One region of the Hymenobacter nivis genome, then DNA from elsewhere that is predicted to be linked to it. Evidence: riboswitches for the same ligand, from Rfam matches in the RefSeq annotation. Region 1 holds a riboswitch; each other region holds the start of a gene.

Evidence for each region. Region 1 has a riboswitch for S-adenosylmethionine ahead of DDQ68_RS01065 (amino acid permease). Riboswitches for the same ligand answer to the same signal wherever they lie in the genome.
Region 2: another riboswitch for S-adenosylmethionine. It lies ahead of metH (methionine synthase); the one in region 1 lies ahead of DDQ68_RS01065 (amino acid permease).
Region 3: another riboswitch for S-adenosylmethionine. It lies ahead of DDQ68_RS13470 (O-acetylhomoserine aminocarboxypropyltransferase/cysteine synthase family protein); the one in region 1 lies ahead of DDQ68_RS01065 (amino acid permease).

Annotation. Positions count from the first base shown of each region.
Region 1 covers NZ_CP029145.1:253,453-258,054, reverse strand. Annotated here, with positions in the region: gene DDQ68_RS01070 (secondary thiamine-phosphate synthase enzyme YjbQ) at 1-1, shown strand, start outside; gene DDQ68_RS01065 (amino acid permease) at 171-1,634, opposite strand; SAM riboswitch class I at 1,877-1,970, opposite strand; gene DDQ68_RS01060 (GAF domain-containing protein) at 2,028-2,762, opposite strand; gene DDQ68_RS01055 (response regulator transcription factor) at 2,885-3,562, shown strand; gene DDQ68_RS01050 (TetR/AcrR family transcriptional regulator) at 3,861-4,541, opposite strand.
Region 2 covers NZ_CP029145.1:3,795,934-3,800,535, forward strand. Annotated here, with positions in the region: gene metH (methionine synthase) at 1-2,767, opposite strand, end outside; SAM riboswitch class I at 2,961-3,069, opposite strand; gene DDQ68_RS16895 (molybdopterin molybdotransferase MoeA) at 3,205-4,416, opposite strand.
Region 3 covers NZ_CP029145.1:3,022,149-3,026,750, forward strand. Annotated here, with positions in the region: gene DDQ68_RS13455 (erythromycin esterase family protein) at 1-1,379, opposite strand, end outside; gene DDQ68_RS13460 (hypothetical protein) at 1,522-1,941, opposite strand; gene DDQ68_RS13465 (LysM peptidoglycan-binding domain-containing protein) at 2,143-2,409, shown strand; SAM riboswitch class I at 2,576-2,691, shown strand; gene DDQ68_RS13470 (O-acetylhomoserine aminocarboxypropyltransferase/cysteine synthase family protein) at 3,027-4,409, shown strand; gene DDQ68_RS13475 (homoserine O-acetyltransferase family protein) at 4,511-4,602, shown strand, end outside.

The DNA.
Region 1 (4,602 bases):
AGCGGAAGGCTTGGCGCGCCTGGCGTGGGGAGCTCTTGTTAAAGCTGTTCAGGAGGTACTGAAATACAAAAAAGGCCGTCATGCTTCGGCTGCGCTCAGCATGACGGCCTTTTTTGCTTTTGCTAATTCAAGGACAAATCTTCTGCCTACTTCGTACCGGGCCCTGCTTGTTAGGCCGCATCGGTGTCGCCGCGCTCCTGGGCCTGGCGCAGCTTGCTGTTTTTGCGGCCATAGCCGTAGTAAATGGCCAGGCCCAGGGCCAGCCATACGAACAGCCGCAGCCAGGTTTGCCAGGGCAGCGAGGCCATCATTACCAGGCACACCACGATGCCCAGAATGGGCACCACCGGCACCCACGGCGTGCGGAAGCTGCGGGGCGCGTCGGGGTTGGTGCGGCGCATGATCATAACGCCCAGGCACACCATCACGAAGGCCAGCAGCGTGCCGATGCTCGTCATTTCGCCTACCACCGATATGGGCACGAAGCCGGCAAACACGGCAATGAACGAACCCAGCAGCAGGGTCGACTGAAACGGCGTGTTGAATTTTGGGTGCAGCCGGGAGAACACCGGCGGCAGCAGCCCGTCGCGCGACATCGAGAAAAACACCCGCGACTGCCCCAGCAAATCGACCAGAATCACGGACGTGTAGCCGATGAGGATGGCCAGAATTACGGCTGAGCTGAGCCAGGCATAGGGCGTTTTTTCGATGGCGATGGCTACCGGCGCGGCGCTATTTTTGAACTCGGTATAATTGGCTAAGCCCGTGAGGACGTGGCCGAAGAGCACGAACAGCACCGTGCACACCGCCAGCGAGCCGAGGATGCCGATGGGCATGTTGCGCTGCGGGTTCTTGGTTTCCTGGGCCATGGTGGCCACGATGTCGAAGCCGATGAAGACGAAGAAAATCACGCCCGCGCCCCGCAAAATGCCGCTCAGGCCGAACTCGCCGAACTTGCCGGTGTTGGCCGGGATATAGGGCTGGTAGTTGGCGGGGTCGATGTACTTCCAGCCCAGGGCGATGAACACCAGCACCACGGCCACCTTCAGGGCCACTACCAGGGCATTGAACCACGCCGAACCCTTAGTGCCCCGCGTGACGATGGCCGTAATGGCCAGCACCACCAACATGGCCGGCACGTTCACGTAGCCCGTCACGGTGGAGCCGTCGGCCAGCTTGGCCGACTCGAAGGGCGACATCACTAGCTGGGCCGGTAGGTGCAGGCCGTACTTACCCAGAAACTTGATGAGGTACTGCGACCAGCTGATAGCCACCGTGGCAGCCCCCACCGAGTACTCAAGCACGAGGTCCCAGCCGATAATCCAAGCGAAAAGCTCGCCCATAGTGGCGTAGGAATAGGTGTAGGCCGAGCCTGATACGGGCACCAGCGCGGCAAATTCGGCGTAGCACAGCGCCGAAAAGGCGCAGCCCACCGCTGCCACCACGAAGGAGAGCGTAACGGCCGGCCCCGCGTTGTTGGCCGCCGCGATGCCGGTGAGCGAAAACAGGCCCGCGCCGATAATGACGCCGATACCGATAGTAATGAGGCTGAAGCCGTTGAGGGTACGCTTGAGGGTGTTGCTCCCGGTTTCGGCCGCTTCGCGCTGCAACAGGGCCAGTGATTTTTTCAGCATAACTAAAACTCGGGGCCCGGCGCGGGCCGGGCGGTAAATAAGGTGGCCGCCGGGGCCCTGGGGCCCCGTCCAAACCGCTCCCCACAAAAAGATAAGTAATGAAAAGCCGGCCCAACGCCGGTGGGGGCCCCCTACCTGGCCCAATGCCGGGCGCTACAACAGCGGCCAGTGGACACGGGACGGCAGCCAGCTACAGCTGGCAAAAGGGGCAACAAAAGGGGCAGGTATAGCACGGCAGCGCGTTTTTATAGAACCAGGCCTTGGCACCGGGCCCGCCAAAGGCGGGGGGTTGCCGGCGCGTCAACGAGCCTGTCTCTCGGCGCCTCTTTATAAAAACAACCCGCGGCGCACCGCACATTGCCGGGCAAAGGTAAGGCGGCGGGGGCCCCGGTGCTAGCGGTGCAGGTCGGCCAGGGTTTGGCGCAGCTCGGCGTGCAGCACGCGCACCACCTGGGTGGCCTCTTCGCGGCTGGAGCGGCGGTAGCTAAGGGCGGCCTCGGTGTCGGGCGCGCTTTCCCACTGCTGGAGCGAGGCCAGGGTGTCAATGCGGGTGAGTGACTGGTCGATGCGCGCGTCGACGCGCTGGCGCAGGGCATCGGCCAGGCCAGGGTTAGTTTCCAAGGTTACGCGCAGGTCGAGCAAGGCCGTGGCCACGTCGCCGAGACTGGCCAGCAGCACGCTTTCCTCGGCCGAAAACACGCGCGGCGCGTGGTCCATCACGCACAGCGTGCCGATGGGGAAGCCGTCGGCCGAGCGCAGGGGCTGGCCGGCGTAGAACTGCAGGTCCAGCGCCGCCGCCGCGCCGGGGCTGGTGAGGTGGCAGGGGCGCGCCAGCAGGTTTTCGTATACCGTCGCGCCGTCTTGCAAAATGGCCACCGAGCACAGGCTGTCGGGCCGCGCTACCCGCTCAAGGCCGGGCAGGCCCACGTTGCCGGCGAAGACGACTTCGTCGGCCCCCACCAGCGAAACCAGGGCTACGGGCACGCCAAAGAGCTTGGCCACAATGCCCACCAGGTCGTTGAAGAGCTGCTGGCCGGGCACGCTCAGCACCTGGTAGGGCCGCAGGGCCTCCAGGCGATGGGGCTCGTAGGTGGGAATCAGGTCGGGGTGCGCGGACGGGTTAGCCATATATTTTCCTGGCTAAGCACAAAGGCAATCCTAAAGTTCAGTTTACGGCGGAGCTTTAAATAAGCCTGGGGCCCGCCCTGAGCGGCCGGTGCGTTCCTTTGCCCCCCCCACTAGCCAATTGTATGCGCATTCTATTAGTCGAAGACGAACCTTCCGTGGCCGCATTCCTGCACCAGGGCCTCCGCGAGCAGGGCTACACCGTGGACCTGGCCGCCGACGGCCTGCTGGGCCTCACCCGCGCCCAGGCCACGCGCTACGACTGCCTCATCCTCGACCAGCTGCTGCCGGGGCTGAGCGGGCTGGAAGTGTGCCGCCAGGTGCGGGCCCACGACGCGGGCATACCCATCCTGATGCTGACGGCGCTGGGCGAGACGGACGATAAAATCCGGGGCCTCGACGCTGGGGCCGACGACTACCTCGTGAAGCCCTTCGCCTTCGAGGAGCTGCTGGCGCGCCTGCGGGCCCTGGTGCGCCGCCGCACCGAGGCCCCCGCCTTAGCCGCCCCCCTGCACCTGGCCGACCTCACCCTCGACCCCGCCGCCAAGCGCGTGACGCGCGCTGGCCAGGCCGTGCAGCTCACGGCCCGCGAGTTTGCGTTGCTCGAATACCTGCTGCGCCACCAAAACCGGGTGGTGAGCCGCGCCGATTTGCTGGAGCACGTCTGGGACCTGAGCTTCGACACCGGCTCGAACGTGGTGGACGTGTACATCAACTTCCTGCGCAAAAAAATCGACAAAGGCTTCGACACCAAGCTCATCCACACGCTAGTGGGCATGGGCTACATGCTGCGCAAAGAATAAGGATCTGGTGGTTAATTATTAAGCCCTTAGCGGAGGCCTTTAAGCAGCCCTTATTTGATAGCTTATTTATCGATAATTAGTCTATTATACTCGTCATGAAGTAGGGTGCGGGGCTTGTCCCCGCCCGTCGTTGAACGAAAGCTGACTGAACCGTTCAAGGACGGGCGGGGACAAGCCCCGCACCTTACTCCGTTTTCGCATTCCACTTCGTGAGCAGTATATATCCGAATTAATGCATAATTAATTCGGGCATAACGGGCATTTTAGGAGTCGGTGATTGGTACTTACTGTCGTCCGGCTAAGCTTGGTTCAGCGCGGCAAAAGCCAGCTTCAGCAGAAAGTCGTAGATGGCGTTTTGCTCGCCTTGGCGGGTGGCTGCGTCGGTGAGCGAAGGCAGGTGCTGGGCAAAGAACAGCTGCTTGCGCGCCGATTCGAGCAGGGTGCTGACCAGGGCGAGGGGGTAGGGATAGGCGGGGTTAATCTCGCGCACCACCTCGGCAATACTGGCTACCAGCCGCTTATATTCCCGAAATAGCCCGGCTTGGTTGTCCAAGTCCACATCCTTGGTGAGGTAGGCTTTGGAGGCTTCGCTGACCACGATTCGGTAGAGGGCGGCCTCGTCGAGCTGGGTCGTGGCCGGGTCGCTGGTGTGCGCCTGGGTGAGGATGCCCAGAATCAGGCGCAGGCGGTCGTGGGCGTCGGATACGTTGTGGGTATGGAACCGAATCTGGTAGCCCAGCCAGGCCCAGTACCAGCTCACCAGGTACACCAGCAGCTTGTGCTTGTTCTCAAAATAGCGGTAGAGCGACGCCTCCGTGGATTCGATGCGCTGGGCCAGCTTCTTGAAAGTGAACTGCTCGAAGCCGATTTCATCAATCAGCCGCACGCTTTCGGCCACCAGCCGGCGGCCCAGATCAGTGTCCTGCGGATCGCGCAGGTACAGCTTGTCGTTCAGCTCAAGGCGAATCGTGGCATTCATAAAGTGGGCAGGACTAAGGTGGGGAAAAGGAGAACCCCGCTCCAAATAACGTAATACGCCA
Region 2 (4,602 bases), 1.5 Mb from region 1:
TCCAGTCGATGTACTGCGCCAGCTCGGCCAGGTCGTAGTTATCAAACGTTCGGGTGCCCAGGAAGGTGGGCTTGGTAATGGGGGCCCCGGCCCAGTCGATTTGCACGCCGTTGGCGCGGGCGGCGTCGATGGGCAGGTAGTTCTTGTCGCGCTGGCGGCCGGCGTAGTCGATGCGCAGGGCCGCGTAGTCGTCAGCCACGGTTTGGGCGTAAGCATCGCGGCCCGAGCCGAGCAGGCCAGCGGCCACGCCCACGCTGCGCGAGGCATCGTTGACGTGCACCACGGGCCCCCCGTAGCCGGGCGCAATTTTCACGGCCGTGTGCAGGCGCGAGGTGGTGGCCCCACCGATGAGCAGCGGTATTTCCAGGCCGCGCTTTTTCATGGCCTGCGCCACGTACACCATCTCGTCGAGCGAGGGCGTAATAAGGCCCGAGAGGCCGATGATGTCGGCGCCTTGCAGCACGGCCTCGTCCAGAATCCGCTCCAGGGGCACCATTACGCCCAGGTCTACGATGTCGAAGTTGTTGCAGGCCAGCACCACGCCCACGATGTTCTTGCCGATGTCGTGCACGTCGCCCTTCACCGTGGCCAGCAGAATCTTGCCGGCGGTTTGGCGGTCGCCGCTCTGCTTGTCGGCCAGCAGGTAGGGCTCCAGGTAGGCCACGGCTTTCTTCATCACGCGGGCCGACTTCACCACCTGGGGCAAAAACATTTTGCCGGCCCCGAACAGGTCGCCCACTACGTTCATGCCGCTCATCAGGGGCCCCTCAATCACGTCCAGGGGCCGGGCCACCTGCTGGCGCACCTCCTCGGTGTCCTGGTCAATGAACTCGGTGATGCCCTTGATGAGGGCGTGTTGCAGGCGCTCCTGCACGGGCAAGGCGCGCCAGGCATCGGCCACCACCTCGGCTTTGTCCTTCTTCTTGACGGTTTCGGCGAAGTCCACCAGGCGCTCCGTGGCGTCGGCGCGGCGGTTCAGCAGCACATCTTCCACCAGCTCCATCAGGTCCTTGGGCACGTCGTCGTACACGGCCAGTTGGCTGGGGTTCACGATGCCCATGTCGAGCCCGGCGCGAATCGCGTGCAGCAAAAACGACGAGTGAATGGCCTCGCGCACCACGTCGTTGCCCCGGAACGAGAAGCTGATGTTGCTCACGCCGCCGCTCGTGAGGGCCCCCGGCAGGGTAGCTTTTATCCAGCGCACGGCCTCAATAAAATCGAGCGCGTAGGTGCGGTGCTCCTCCATGCCCGTACCCACGATGAGGATGTTGGCGTCGAAAATGATGTCCTCGGCCGGGAAGCCGATGCCCATCAGCAGGTCGTAGCTGCGCTGGCAGATTTCCTTGCGGCGCGCCAGCGAGTCGGCCTGGCCGTCCTCGTCGAAGGCCATTACCACCATGGCCGCGCCGTACTGGCGCACGGTGCGGGCGCGCTGCAAAAACACTTCCTCGCCCTCTTTCAGCGAAATCGAGTTCACGATGCTCTTGCCCTGCACGCACTTCAGGCCGGCCTCCAGCACGCTCCACTTCGAGGAGTCAATCATCAGCGGCACCCGCGAAATGTCGGGCTCCGAGGCAATTAGGTTCAGGAAGGTGGTCATGGCCTGCTCCGAGTCGAGCATGCCCTCGTCCATGTTCACGTCGATGACCTGGGCCCCGCCCTCCACCTGGGCGCGGGCCACGGCCAGGGCCTCCTCGTAGGCCCCCGTGCGGATGAGGCGGGCAAAGGCGCGCGAACCGGTCACGTTGCAGCGCTCGCCCACATTCACAAACAGGCTGTCGTGGGTGATACCAAACGGCTCCAGGCCGCTCAGGCGGGTGGTTGGGGCCCCGGCGGCGGGCAGCGGGCGCGGCCGGTACTTTTCGGCCAGCTTGCTCAGTTCGGCGATGTGCTGGGGCGTGGTGCCACAGCAGCCGCCCACCACGGTGAGGATGCCGTCCTTTAAGTAGTCTTCCACCAGGGCTGCAAATTCCTGGGCCGACTCGTCGTAGCCGCCAAAGGCATTGGGCAGGCCGGCGTTGGGGTAGGCCGAAATGTGCACGTCGGAAATGCGGCTCAGCTCCTCCACGTACTGCTTGAGTTGGTTCGCGCCCAGGGCGCAGTTCAAGCCCACGCTCAGCAGCGGCAGGTGGCGGATGGAGTTCCAGAAGGCCTCCACCGTCTGGCCCGAGAGCGTGCGGCCCGAGGCGTCGGTGATGGTGCCCGAAATCATAACCGGCACCCGGCGCCCGCCGTCGTCAAAAAACTTCTGCACCGCGTAAAGGGCAGCCTTGGCGTTCAGGGTGTCGAAAATCGTTTCGATGAGCAGCGTATCCACGCCGCCGTCCACCAGCCCGCGCACCTGCTCCAGATAGGCCGCGGCCAGCTCGTCGAACGTCACGGCGCGGAAACCGGGGCGGTTCACGTCGGGCGAGAGCGAGGCGGTGCGGTTGGTGGGCCCCACGGCCCCGGCCACGAAGCGCGGCTTGTCGGGCGTGCTGTACTCGTCGGCCGCGTCGCGGGCCAGGCGCGCCGACTCGTAATTCAGCTCGTACACAATGTGTTCGAGCCCGTAGTCGGCCTGGGCGATGGTGGTGCCTGAGAAGGTATTGGTTTCCACCATGTCGGCCCCGGCGGCAAAATACTCGGCGTGAATGCCGCGGATAATGTCAGGCCGCGTCAGGCTCAGCAGGTCGTTGTTGCCGCGCAACGGCTTGGGGTGGTCGGCGAAGCGGGGGCCCCGGAAGTCCTCCTCCGTGAGCGGGTGGCGCTGAATCATGGTGCCCATCGCACCGTCCAGAATCAGCAAGCGCTGGCGCAGAATTTCTGGTAAAGGGCTACAACAAGCGGCGTCGGCCGCAGTCGTGGGGGGGGCAGTAAGAGTGGGTGAAGAAGCGAAACCGGACATGCTAACCAGATAAAAGCGGCGGATAAACGCGCCTATCCAGAAAGAAACCCGCCCCCTGTGAGGGCGGTCCCGGCTGTCATCTTCTTCGGCCAAACGCATTGGCAGAACGGGAGTTGGCACCTACTCAGAGCAGGTTGCCAAGACGTCACAGGGCCCAGTCCCTCGGTCTTTCTGGATAGCAGCTACTGCGAAGATACGCACGGCGCGTCACCTCACCCCGGCCCCTCTCCTGCGGAGAGGGGTGCCAGTATCTGGCCGTTGTGAAATGAACAAGCTTGTTGAGGTTCCGTGAGGTTTTCCGGGCCGGGATCCTACTGCTACGACAGCGGCCACGCCGGCCACACGGTGCCGGGGGCAAAGTCCGTCAGCTCGGCTGGCAGCTCCAAAAACGCATCGGCCCCGAGCAGGCCGGCCAAATCGCCGGAGCCGCCCACGGCTATCGGCGTGGCGCGGCGCACCCCCAGCGCATCCACGGCAATGGCCACCGGCAGCAGGTGCGCCAGCGCGGGGCGGAACTGCACGGGGGCCGTGAGCACGGCCGGCGTGGGCCCCGGGGCCCCGGCCGCCGGCTGCTGGGTGGCCAGCAGCCACGGCCGCACGTAGCGGGCCGCCGTCAGCAGCGTTGAAACCGGGTTGCCGGGCAGGCCGAACACCACGGGGCCTCCATCGGCCCGGGCCCCAAACCACATGGGCTTGCCGGGGCGCTGGTTCACTTCGTGGAAAATTTCCACCACGCCCAGCTCGCGCAGCAGCGTGGGCAGGTGGTCGGCGCGGCCCTTACTCACGGCCCCACTCAGCACCACGGCGTCGAAGCCAGCGGCGAGGATATTGGTCAGGCCCTGGCGCAGCCGGGGCAGGTCGTCGGGCAGATGAAACAGGTGCACGTCGGCCCCGGCGGGGGCCAGCAGGGCCTGCACTGCGTAGGCGTTGGAGCGCCGGATCTGGTGGGGCAAGGGCGTAGCGGCCACGTCCACCAGCTCGTCGCCGGTGCTCACCACCGCTACCCGGGCGAGGCGCGTCACGCGCACTTTGGGGGCCCCCACGGTGGCGGCTACGGCCAGGGCGGCGGGCGTGAGGCGGGTGCCGGCGGGCAGCAACAGATCGCCGCGGCGGCGGTCGGTGGCCTGGGTGTGCACGTTCGTGCCGGGCTGAGCGGGCGGCGCGATGTTAATGGTAGCCTGCTGGTTAGTAAGGGTGATGTCCTCGTAGCGTACCACCGCGTCGGCCCCGGGGGGCAGCACGGCGCCGGTCATCACCTCCACGGCCACGCCCGGGCCGGGTAGCGGCCGGGCGGGGGCCCCGGCAAACTGCGCGTGCGCCACCGGAAACACCGTTTGGCCCCCGGCCCAGGCGGCGTGGGCCACGGCAATGCCGTCCATTGCCACCCGGTCGAAGGGCGGAAAGTCGCGGTCGGCGGCCAGGTCTTCGGCCAGGATGCGGCCAGTGGCTTCGGGCAGGGGCAGGGTTTCGGGCGGCAGCGCGGGGGCGGTGGCCAGCACGCGGGCGTAGGCTTCGGCAACGGAAATCATAGCTAGTTGTCAGTTGTTTGTTGGCAGTTGCTGGGCGGCTGGTATGCGGGAAGTGCTCGGCTCGCAAAGGTGGCCCGGTCGCACCTTTGCGGCCACCAACTGCTAAAGCGGCCGGCGAAACGTATACGGCCCCATCGGCCTTCCGTCACGCTCGCCCTGACAACCGACAACAAACAACTGACAACT
Region 3 (4,602 bases), 2.3 Mb from region 1:
GCCCCGCCCCGGCCGGCGGCGGGGTTGCGCGAGCCGGGCGGCGCGGCACGAGCCGCCACGACTGCCGCCGCGGTGTCGGCCGCTGCTGCTATCAAAGCCCCCGCGGCGCTGTCGGGGGCGGCCAAGTGCGGCGGCGCCACGCTGCGGAAGAACAGGAAGCCGTCGACCACCTCGCTCCAGGGACCCGCCAGCGGCTGGTAATCAAAGGCGTAGGTAGTGAGCTGCAGGCCGGGCGCGTCATGCTTCAGGCTGACGAAGGACAGGGGCCCCTCCTTTTCCAGCAGCTCGGCCTCCAGAGTACCGGCGGCGGGCGGGGGCACGGGCACGCCCGCGGTGCCCACCAGGCCGTGGGTGCCGCCGCCGGCCAGCGTACCCAGAATGTACACCTGGTTGGGCCCCAGCGCCGCCTTCACGGCGCGGCCCATGGGCTGGTAGGCGCGCAGCTCGTCGCTACCGAGCACCTCCACGCGGTTGGCGAAGTGCGGCAGGGCCCCCCAGCAAATAACTTTTTCGGCCGGGTGCTGGCGCAGGTACCACAGCAGGTTATCAGCCATCTGGGCGTCGCGCGGGTTGCTGTCGGCGGCCACGAAGGTGGCGGCGGTTTTGGCCCCGGGGTCGTGGGCGGCGTAGTCGCGGGCCAGGGCCCCCAGGCTGCGCAGGCACTGTTGCCAAAAGGCAGCTTCGGTGCGGCGGCTGGCAGCGGGGGCCCCGGCGGCCTTGCGCAGCAGCCGGTCGGCCTGGGCCAGCACGGCTTCAAACTCGGCCGGTTTTTGGGTGGGCGGGAAGGCGTAATGCGCGGCCATGTAGTCCACCACGTCGCCCAGCAACTCATAATTCACGGCGGCGGTGCCCTTCTCGGGTTCCAGGAAATCCTCCAGGTCGTCGGCCAAGTCGTCGCTGTAGTCGCCGCTCAGCTGTGGGTCGAAGCCCATCACGCGCAGGCCATCGGGGCCCAGCAGGGGCCCCACGGCCTGGAACTCCTGGGTGGCCGTCCACACCGGAAACACGCTGCTGCGCAGGTTTTTGGCCACCGACTTACCCGCCGCAATGCCCTGCTGGGCCTTGTGCAACTCAAAAAAGCCGCTCTCCATGCCCAGCGTAGTGAAGCCCATGCGCTGCTGCAAAAACGCCACCAGCCGCGCCTTGGCTGCCAGCACATTGCCCTCGCCGTGGGTGGGCTCGCCGAGGAACACTACCCGCGCACCGCCAATTTCCGACCGCAGAAACTCCAGCTCCGCAAACGACGTGTCGGCAGGGCTTAGGCTGCGCAGCGCGCGCGCTGGTACTGGCCGGGGCCCCGGCGCGGCCGGGGTTTGGGCCCGCCCCCCGGCGGCCCCCAGGCACGCTCCCCATAGTAGCAACATTCGAAACCAAGCCATTTTTTGAGTCAAAAGAAAATTTAAACCAAGCAGAATACCAAACGCAAAGAACCGCCTTCTGCGTGTTCGCTGCACCGGGCCGGCAACAAAAAAGCCCCGCGCCAATTTCGGCACGGGGCTTTCGCTACTGTTGAGAATTTAATTATTCCTTTTCCAGCATCAGCTTGGCGCCGCTGGTGCCCACCAAAGTCAGCTTGTTGTCGGTAAGGGTTTCCACCGCGAACTGGTTACCAGCGGTGGCACCCGTAGGCGTCATCATGATGGTTTTGGCGGCCTGGTCGAAGGTATACTTGCCCGAAACGGATTCGGCGGCGCTCGTCATGGTGTAGTTGCCATTGGCAAAAATGCGCAGTTCCTCCTGCTTTTGGGCGTCGGTTTGCTTCACTTTGTCGCCGGTGGCATCGGTTTCCTTGGCAGTTTTCCACACCTTGCTATCGGTGCCGTAGAGCATATTCACGGCTTCTACTTTGCCTTTGTCGTTGCCGCAAGCCACCACAAACAGCGAAAGCAGCAGGGCGAAGCTGGCCAGGAAAGAACGGGCAACCAATTGAGAGTTTTTCATGAAAGATGCAAGGGCAATGGAGTGGAAGTGATGCGCCGGCCCGTGCCGACTGCCTTGCTTACGGCCAGCTAATTAAATAGTTTATTAGGCAACTTCTATGCTTGGCGGCGCGTAAAAACCGCCAGTTGCCGCCGGCATCTCCCTTTGCAGGGGCCCCGGCAATGTATCATCCGTTTTCACCTAAAACCCCACCCCCACGCCATGGGCCTGATGGATTTCCTGAACACCGAAGGCGAAAAGAAGCCGGCCGATGCCTCCCAACCCACTGCTGGGGCCGGTGCCTCGTTCGGCAGTACCGACGCCAACACCTACACAGTGGCGAGTGGTGATTCCCTTTCGAAAATTGCCAAAAACCACTACGGCGACGGTACCAAGTGGCACCAGATTTACGAGGCCAACAAGGACCTCATCGGCACCAACCCCGACCTCATCGAAGTAGGCCAGGTGTTGATCCTACCTAGCATCTAGGTACTTTTTTGCAGAAAAAAGGCAAGAAAAGCCTGGGCCCCTGGCCCGGGCTTTTTTGAGCCTGCTGGCGAAAAACTTGTGGCGCCTTTTGCAAAAGCAAATTTTTCGCTTCTATATTTGCCATTACCAATCCGGTACGCTCCCCCTCGCGGTGGTGCAGCGTTTCATCTTATACAGAAGCGGCGAGAGACTAGGCTCTGTGACCCGCTGGCAACCTTCGACCGCGCGAAAGGTGCCACTTCCTACCCCTCGGCCCCCCGGTCGCTGCGGGAAATATAACCGGAGTGCCATGAACAACCCCCCCGCTTCCCATTCGACCCTATTTGCCCAGCCGGTCTTGCCGGTGCTGGGCTTTTTGGTGTTGGCCGGCCGAATGCGAATGTGTTGTTGGGGCCCGTGTTGTTGCGGCTAGGCTAATGCTGCGGGTTCTGCCCGCCACCTCCTGCCACCGGGTCTTTAGGTAGCGGCTAGCTGGGCCGCGCCGAGCAGCTGGGCTACTCATGGGGGCCCCTGGTTACCTCAACTACACGGGCTTTTTTGCTTGCCGGCACTACCGGTTCCAGCCAGTCCCTTCCCCCTCTTCTTCAGATTTTTACGGTTTTTAACCCTCCCTTTTTATGTCCGCTTCCCTGCACTTCGAAACCCTCCAAATCCACGCTGGCCAAGTACCCGACCCCACCACCGGCTCGCGCGCTGTGCCCATTTACCAAACCTCCAGCTACGTGTTCAAAAGCGCCGAGCACGGCGCTAATCTGTTTGCTCTGAAGGAGTTCGGCAACATCTACACCCGCCTGATGAACCCCACCACCGACGTATTCGAGCAGCGCATTGCGGCCCTCGAAGGCGGCGTGGCGGCCGTAGCCGTGGGCTCGGGCATGGCGGCGCAGTTCATTGCCCTGAACAACATCCTCAAGCAGGGTGACAACATCGTGGCCAGCTCCTACCTGTACGGCGGCACCTACAACCAGTTCAAGGTGGCCTTCAAGCGGTTGGGCATCGAGGCCCGCTTCGTGGACGGCGACGACGCCGACGGCTTTGAGAAGCTGATTGACGAGAACACCCGGGCCCTGTACGTGGAAACGATTGGCAACCCCAGCTTCAGCGTGCCTGATTTTGAGCGCATTGCGGCCGTGGCTCACAAGCACGATATTCCGCTGGTGGTCGATAACACGTTTGGCGCGGGCGGCTACCTGTTCCAGCCCCTCAAGCACGGCGCCAGCATCGTGGTGGAGTCGGCCACGAAGTGGATTGGCGGGCACGGTACCAGCGTGGGCGGCGTGATTGTGGACGGCGGCACCTACGACTTCGGCAACGGCAAGTACCCGCAGTTCACCGAGCCCAGCGAGGGCTACCACGGCCTGGTTTTCAACGACGTATTCGGCAAAAACGGGCCGTTTGGCAACATTGCTTTTGCCATCCGGGCCCGGGTGGAGGGCCTGCGCGACTTCGGCCCCGCCATCAGCCCGTTCAACTCCTTCCTGCTGCTGCAGGGCCTCGAAACCCTGAGCCTGCGCGTGGAGCGCACCGTGGAAAACGCCCTGAAAGTGGCCCAGTGGCTGGAAAAGCAGCCCGAAGTAGCCCACGTCAATTACCCCGGCCTGGCCAGCAGCCCCCACCACGCCAACGCGGCCAAGTACCTCAAGCGCGGCTTCGGCGGCGTGCTCTCCTTCACGCTGCACGGCACCAAGGAAACGGCCGTGGCCCTGATTGATAACCTCAAGCTCATCAGCCACCTGGCCAATGTGGGCGACGCCAAAACGCTGATCATTCAGCCCTCGGCCACCACGCATCAGCAGATGAGCGAGCAGGAGCAGCTGGTGGCCGGTGTGACGCCCACGCTGCTGCGCCTGTCGGTGGGCATCGAGCACATCGACGACATCACCGCCGACCTAGCCCAGGCCCTGGCCGCCGCCATCCAAGCCGCCCCTAAGGGCGACGCCCACACCGACGAATCCATTCCCGAGCCTGCGGCGCAGCACGCGCAGCCGCTGGAAGTATAACCCGCCCGCCAACGCGCAACGTGCCTGACGCCCAGGGCCCGAACGGCAGCCGCTGGGGCCCTGGGTTTTAGCATCAGACAGGTTTCGATTCATTTAAAGCCATGCCCGAATACATTTTTGAATTGCCCGACCCGTTCCCCTTGGAAAGCGGCGCGGCGCTGGCCGGGGCCCACGTGGCGTACCGCACCTGGGG